Regions from separate parts of the Arthrobacter sp. 210 2 genome, predicted to be linked through region 2. Evidence: predicted binding sites of a transcription regulator. Region 2 holds the regulator's gene; the other holds the start of a gene.
The links. The regulator LexA, encoded in region 2, represses DNA repair genes until DNA is damaged. The targets are predictions, from matches to a motif close to TCGAACANNTGTTCGA.
Positions count from the first base shown of each region.

Region 1: a site for LexA is predicted at 1,776-1,791, ahead of AC5RWA_RS07865 (shikimate dehydrogenase). Genes of this name have one in related genera too.

Region 1 is NZ_JBNHIE010000003.1:121,991-125,376, reverse strand. It holds gene AC5RWA_RS07875 (MFS transporter) at 1-688, opposite strand, end outside; gene AC5RWA_RS07870 (IclR family transcriptional regulator) at 915-1,745, shown strand; gene AC5RWA_RS07865 (shikimate dehydrogenase) at 1,874-2,755, shown strand; gene AC5RWA_RS07860 (bifunctional sugar phosphate isomerase/epimerase/4-hydroxyphenylpyruvate dioxygenase family protein) at 2,755-3,386, shown strand, end outside.
Region 2 is NZ_JBNHIE010000006.1:244,938-248,323, reverse strand. It holds gene AC5RWA_RS13670 (LysM peptidoglycan-binding domain-containing protein) at 71-415, opposite strand; gene lexA (transcriptional repressor LexA) at 885-1,622, shown strand; gene AC5RWA_RS13660 (ATP-dependent DNA helicase) at 1,700-3,386, opposite strand, start outside.

The DNA.
Region 1 (3,386 bases), on a different contig from region 2:
GGGCGGACTTCTGGGCTTCCTCGAACGCGGGGGGCTCGTGCAGGGTGCGGCGGATGAAGAAGGCAACAACCACCACGACGGCGCTGAGCCAGAACGGGATGCGCCAGCCGATGCCGTACTTGATCTCGTCCGGGAGGGCGAGGACGGGGATGAAGACCAGGGCTGCGAGGATCTGGCCGCCCTGGGTGCCGGTGAGGGTCCAGGAGGTGAAGAAGGAGCGGCGGTTGTCCGGGGCGTGCTCAAGGGTCATGGAGGACGCGCCGGCCTGCTCGCCGGCGGCGGAAAGGCCCTGGCAGAGCCGCGCCAGCACCAGCAGTGCCGGAGCCCACCAGCCCACGGTGTTGAAGTCGGGCAGGCAGCCGATGAGGAACGTGGAGGCACCCATGAGCAGCAGGGTGAACATCAGGACTTTCCGCCGGCCCACCCGGTCGCCGAAGTGGCCCAGGATCACGGCGCCCACAGGGCGCGCCACGTACGCGAAACCAAAGGTTGCAAAGGACATGATGGCGGCGTTGGCATCAGCGTCCGGGAAGAAGACGGTGGGGAAGATCAGCGCGGCTGCGGAGCCGAAGATGAAGAAGTCGTAGTATTCGACGGCACTGCCCAGGAAGCTGGCGAGGGCCGCCTTCTTGGGCGTCCCGCCATGGGTGGCGGTGCCCGCTCCGGCGGACGGAAGTGTCTGGCTCATGGAGTTCCTTTGTGTGACGACATTGTCGCGAATTTAAAACTTGGCGGCAGCCGCCTGGGTGCGGGCGGGGGGCGCTATGCGCTGGATCGAACAGTAGATCCGGGACAAGTAGCCGCATGGTGAGAGCTGCTTGTGCGATACAGCAATGATGGCTGTGAGGACTGTCACCTGTCAAGAAAATAATCACGATCTAGAAATAGCTCTCACATTGTGGCAACATCGAGTTATGAGTGTGAACCAAACCACAGTGGCCGATGATGTTCCCGCTGAAGCCGGCGAGTCCGGGGCGGCAGCGAAAAAGGCCGACCGTACTGACATGGTGGGCAAGGCGCTGAGCCTCCTGGTCCTCCTGGGGGATGAGCCCCGGGGCGCCAGCGCGGCGGAGATCTCACGCCGCGCGGAGCTGCCTTTCAGCACCACCTACCGGCTCCTTGGCTCGCTGGCCCGGGACGGGTTCGTGGATTATGAACCCGATGGCCGCCGCTACCATCTTGGGCTGCGGATCTTCCAGCTGGGCCAGCGGGTTTCAAACCACCACGGCTTTGCCGGCACGGCCATGCCTGTGCTGCGGCGCGTGACCGAGCAGACGGGCGAGGCGACCATTCTGAGCGTCCGCGACGGGAACCACCACCTCACCGTCAACAAGGTGGACGGCCCGCAGATCTTCCGCGTCACCTCCGACCCCGGGCACCTGGGCTCCCTCTCCACCACCGCGGTGGGCAAGGCCTTGGTGGCCTTCGCGGAGGATGCGGAGCGCGAGCGGCTGCTGGCGGAGCTGCCGCTCGAGGCACTGACCGACAAATCCATCACCGACAGGCAGCTGTTCCGCGACGAGATTGAACGCACGCGCCGCCGGGGCTACGCGGTGATGGACGAGGAGAACGAGGCCGGCATGCGCGCCGTTGCCGTGCCCCTGCTGAACGGCCAGGGCCACGCCTTTGCCTCCCTGGCCACTGCGGTTCCGGTCTTCCGCCTGAGCCTGGAGGCACTGGAAGCGCACGTGCCGCTGCTGCAGGACGCTGCCGCGGAGCTGGCCGCACGGCTGCCGCAGCGCTAGTTGTTCGCATTACGAACGCTAGTGCGATAGATGAACAACTGTTGTACTGTTATTTCCAACACCGGAACCGCACCTTCCGCCACACGCGGACGTCCGCTTCCGGTGCCGTTACCAAAGGAGCTGCACGGATGAGTAATCGAACTGAGTCCTACCTCGTGGGACTGGTCGGCGATGGCGTGACGCCGTCACTCACCCCCTACATGCACGAACGCGAAGGTGATGTGCAGGGCCTGCGCTACCTTTACCGCCCCATTGACCTTCTGGAACTGGGCCTGCCGGGCGAATCCGTCGGCCAGCTGCTCCAGAACGCCCGCACCCTCGGCTTCAACGGACTGAACATCACACACCCCTGCAAGCAGCTGGTCCTGCAGTACCTGGATGTCATCTCCCCGGACGCCCTGAAACTTGGCGCCGTCAACACCGTGGTGATCGAGGACGGCCGCTTCATCGGCCACAACACTGACTTCTCCGGCTTCGGTGCCGCCCTCGCCTCCGGCCTGCCCGGCGCGAAGCTGGACCGCGTGGTCCAGCTCGGTGCCGGCGGTGCCGGTTCAGCTGTCGCCTACGCCCTGCTCTCCGCCGGCGTCAAGGCACTCGACCTGGTGGACGTGGCTCCTGAGCGCGCCGCCGAGCGTGCCGCCGAACTGGCCGGTTTCTTCCCGGACGCCATCGTGACGGCACACACGAGGGCGGAGCTGCCGCAACTGATGCCACTTGCCGACGGCCTGGTCCACTGCACCCCCGTGGGCATGGCCGCCCACCCCGGGCTCCCGCTGGACCTGGACCTGCTCGAGTTTCGACACTGGGTGGCGGATATCGTCTACCGACCCATCGACACCGAACTGGTCCGGGGTGCCCGGGCCAAAGGCTGCGACGTCCTGGACGGCGGCCGCATGGCAGTAGGCCAGGCCGCCGACGCCTTCCGCATCTTCACCGGACTGGAACCGGATCCGGAACGCATGCGCTCGCATTTCCTGGAACTCGTGGCCGCCGAGGAGGTGGCAGCCTGATGCGCACCGGAATCGCCACCGTCTGCCTCTCCGGCACGCTGAAGGAAAAGATGCAGGCCTGCGCCATTGCCGGGTTCGACGGCATCGAGATCTTTGAGCAGGACCTGGTCACCTCCACCCTGGGTCCCGAGGACGTCCGGAAGATGGCGGCGGACCTGGGCCTGGGGCTTGACCTCTACCAGCCGTTCCGCGATTTCGACGGCGTCACCCCGGACCTGCTCAAGGCCAACCTCCGGCGGGCCGAGGCAAAATTCGGGCTGATGTCCCGCCTTGGCATGGACACCATCCTGGTCTGCTCCAACGTTGCCACGGCAACCATTGACGACGACGGACTCAGGGCCTCACAGTTGGCGCAGCTTGCCGGGCTGGCCGGCGACCACGGTATCAAGGTGGCCTACGAAGCATTGGCCTGGGGCAAGTACGTCAACGACTACGAGCACGCCTACCGCCTGGTAGAGATGGTGGACCATCCCAACCTTGGGACCTGCCTGGACTCCTTCCACATCCTGTCCCGCGACTGGGACACGGCGCCCATCGAGGACATCAACGCGGACAAGATCTTCTTCGTCCAGGTGGCAGATGCCCCGAAACTCACCATGGACGTGCTCTCCTGGAGCCGCCACTACCGCGT
Region 2 (3,386 bases):
GTGGCCGTTCCGGAGACCGGAAAATGTGACGGCCCCTGTTCGCGCTCAGCGTGCACGGACTTCTGCGGCTTCAGCGGGTGGGGACGTAGAGCTGCTGCCCGGGGAGAACTGCTCCGGCCGGCAGGTTGTTGAGCTGGACGATGTCCGCAATCACATCGCGGGCGTCCCGGTCAGGGGCAACGGTGCCCGCGATGGCCCACAGCGATTCGCCGGGCTGGACGGTCACCGTGACGGTGGGTGTCACCGACAGGTCCTCCGGCGCATCGGACGCCTTGGCCGGCGAGTTGAAGAACCCCGCCAGGGAAAGCAGCAGGGCAGCCAGCAGCACCAGCGGAATCCCGATCAGGACAACCTTGCCCCGGCGCGTCAGTCGCAACGGCGGCAGGGGTGCCGGCTTGCCCGGGAACTCCGGCATACCCGCCGGCCCCTGCGAGGACCGGGACCTGTTCCGTTGCGACAGAAGCTGGTGTGCGGACTGATGGGAATGAACGCGCGGACCCTTGGCCTGCGAAGCGGATATAGCTGACATGAACTGAGCCCTCCTGGACCGTACTGTGCTGCCCGACCTTGCTGCTTCTATGTCCCGCTCCGCTGCTGCACCGCCGGCACTCCGGCTGGTTCTTCGAAAAACGCACGCTGTATTCGAATGATGCAAGCCTCGAGTAGAACACATGTTCGAACTTTGCTTCTTCAGTTTTAGCACCTATCAACGAACAATGTCGAGACTCGCTAGAACAAATGTTTGAAAAAGCAATGTGGCTGGCCTAGTTTTGAAGGAAAGAACAACCACCCTTGAACTTGATCAGCAGGGTCTGACATTGAGGGAAGCTCACCCAGTCCGGCGCAGCGACAAGCCCGGTGGCAACCGAAAGGCATTGGCGAATATGGCAGCAGCAGCCACCGGGGGCAGGGCAGCCCCGCAGCCGAAGAAGACCGCCAAAGGGTTGACGCCCCGGCAGAAAAAAATCCTCGAAACCATCCAGCGCTCCGTCAATGACAACGGCTATCCGCCGTCCATGCGCGAGATCGGCGATACCGTAGGGCTCGCAAGCCTCTCAAGCGTGACGCACCAGCTCTCGCAGCTGGAGAAGCTGGGATATCTCCGCCGGGATCCGAAGCGGCCGCGCGCCATGGAGGTGCTGATGCCCCTCACGCTGGACGGCGGGGCGGCCAAGACGGCACACCAGCCTGCGGACGCTTCGGCGCCTGGCGCCGGCGCAACAGTCACCGCACTGCCCACGGCACTGGACACGGCAATGGTTCCCTTGGTTGGCCGCATTGCTGCCGGCGGCCCCATCCTGGCGGACCAGCTGGTGGAGGATGTCATGCCGCTGCCCCGCCAACTGGTGGGCCAGGGCGAGCTCTTTATGCTCAAGGTGGCTGGTGACTCCATGGTGGACGCAGCCATCTGCGACGGCGACTGGGTGGTGGTCCGCCGCCAGGCGGACGCCGCCAACGGCGACATCGTGGCCGCGCTCCTGGACGATGAAGCCACCGTCAAGACCTTCCGCCAGCGTGACGGCCACACATGGCTGCTCCCGCAGAACACGCAGTACGAACCCATTCTTGGCGACCACGCCACCATCATGGGGAAAGTGGTCTCGGTCCTGCGCTCACTCTAGGAATAACAGGGCCTGTTACAGCCACACTCTGTAAAAAGACGGCACCATTCCCGGATCCCGGGCATGGTGCCGTCTTTTCAGTTGGACTCCCCGGCCAGCCGCTCAAGGGCCGCCACCGCGGTCTTCCGGTCCGTGGTGGCCCAGAACGGCGGCAGGGCAGCCCGCAGGAAACCTGCATACCGTTCCGTGGCCAGCCGGGAATCCAGCACTGCCACCACTCCCTTGTCGCCGGTGGACCGGATCAGCCGGCCGGCACCCTGCGCCAGCCGAATGGCGGCGTGAGTTGCCGAGACCGACATAAAGCCGTTTCCGCCGGCCTGGGCCACCGCCCGGGAACGCGCTGTCATCAGGGGATCATCCGGCCGCGGGAACGGAATCCGGTCGATGACCACCAGCCGGCAGGACCCGCCCGGCACATCCACTCCCTGCCAGAGGGACATGGTGCCGAACAGGCAGGTGTCGGGCTCGTCGGCGAACTGTTTGACCAGTGCCGTCATGGTGGAGTCGCCCTGGCAGAGGACGGTCACGCCCAGCTTGGGCCGGAGGGCCTCGGCCGCTTCTTCAGCGGCGCGTCTGGAGGAGAAGAGGCAGAGCGCTCCGCCGCCCGACGCGCGGATGAGCGCCTCCAGCTCAGCCAGGGATTCAGGGGACGCACCCCGGCCAGGCTTGGGCAGGTGCCCGGCCACGTAGAGGATGCCCTGTTTCGGGTAGTCGAAGGGCGATCCCACGTCCACGCCGGTCCAGCTGGGAGCGCCCTCGCCCACCAGGCCCAGCCCGCCTGCGGCCGGTTCAAATGCGGAACCGATGGCAAGCGTGGCAGACGTCAGGACCACGGTGTGGCCGGCGAAAAGCCCCTCCCGCAACCGTCCGGCGACGGACAGCGGTGCGATGTTGATCAGGGCCGGCGCTGTTTCGTCCGCCTGTGAATAGCCCTGGGCGGGATCAAAGGAGCTGGCGCGGGAAATCCACACCACCTCGCGGTTCTCGCGGGCAGCGAGGAGCCGTTCGCAAAGTTCCAGGATGAGCATCAGACGGGACCGCGCAAGCTGCCTGCCGCCGTCGGCCGTGGTGCTGCTGTCCCCCTTGGAGTCGGACAGCGCCGCGCGGCAGGCCTCACGCAGCTGGTCGATGCAGTCCAGCTGTTCGTCATTCAGCCCGTTTGGAAGCAGCCCGTTGGGCACGCCCGCGAGGGCGAGCTCGAGGTTCGCGGCTGCGGCGTTGAGCGCATCCACCGTGATGGCCGTATGCTTCCGCGCCCCGGAAGCTGCCGCGTGGATCATGGCCACCGAAAGCTGGCCCGACACCGCACCCGTGACCCTGTCCTGGAGTTCATGGGCTTCATCCACCACCACGACGTCGTATTCCGGAAGGACCGCCAGGCCCTCGAAAGCGCTGACAGCCAGCATCGCGTGGTTGGTGACCACAACGTCGGCTTCCGCGGCGTCCTGCCGGGCAAGCTCGCTGAAGCATTCCGCAGCCATCGGGCACTTCTGGGCGCCCAGGCATTCCATCGACGTCACTGACACCTGTCGCCATGCCCGGTCCGTTACGCCGGGCAGGAGTTCGTCACGGTCGCCGGTTGTGGTCTTCTCTGCCCATTCACGAAGGCGCACCACTTCTTTTCCGAGCTGGGACGCGGGTCCACCCACCGTAGCTGCGAAGTGGGGAACGCTGGTGTCCTCCCCCAGCGAAAAGAGCTGGCCCTCGGAAGGTTCCTCGGACGGAAACCCGCCCTCCAGCTTGTGCCGGCAGACGTAATTGGAC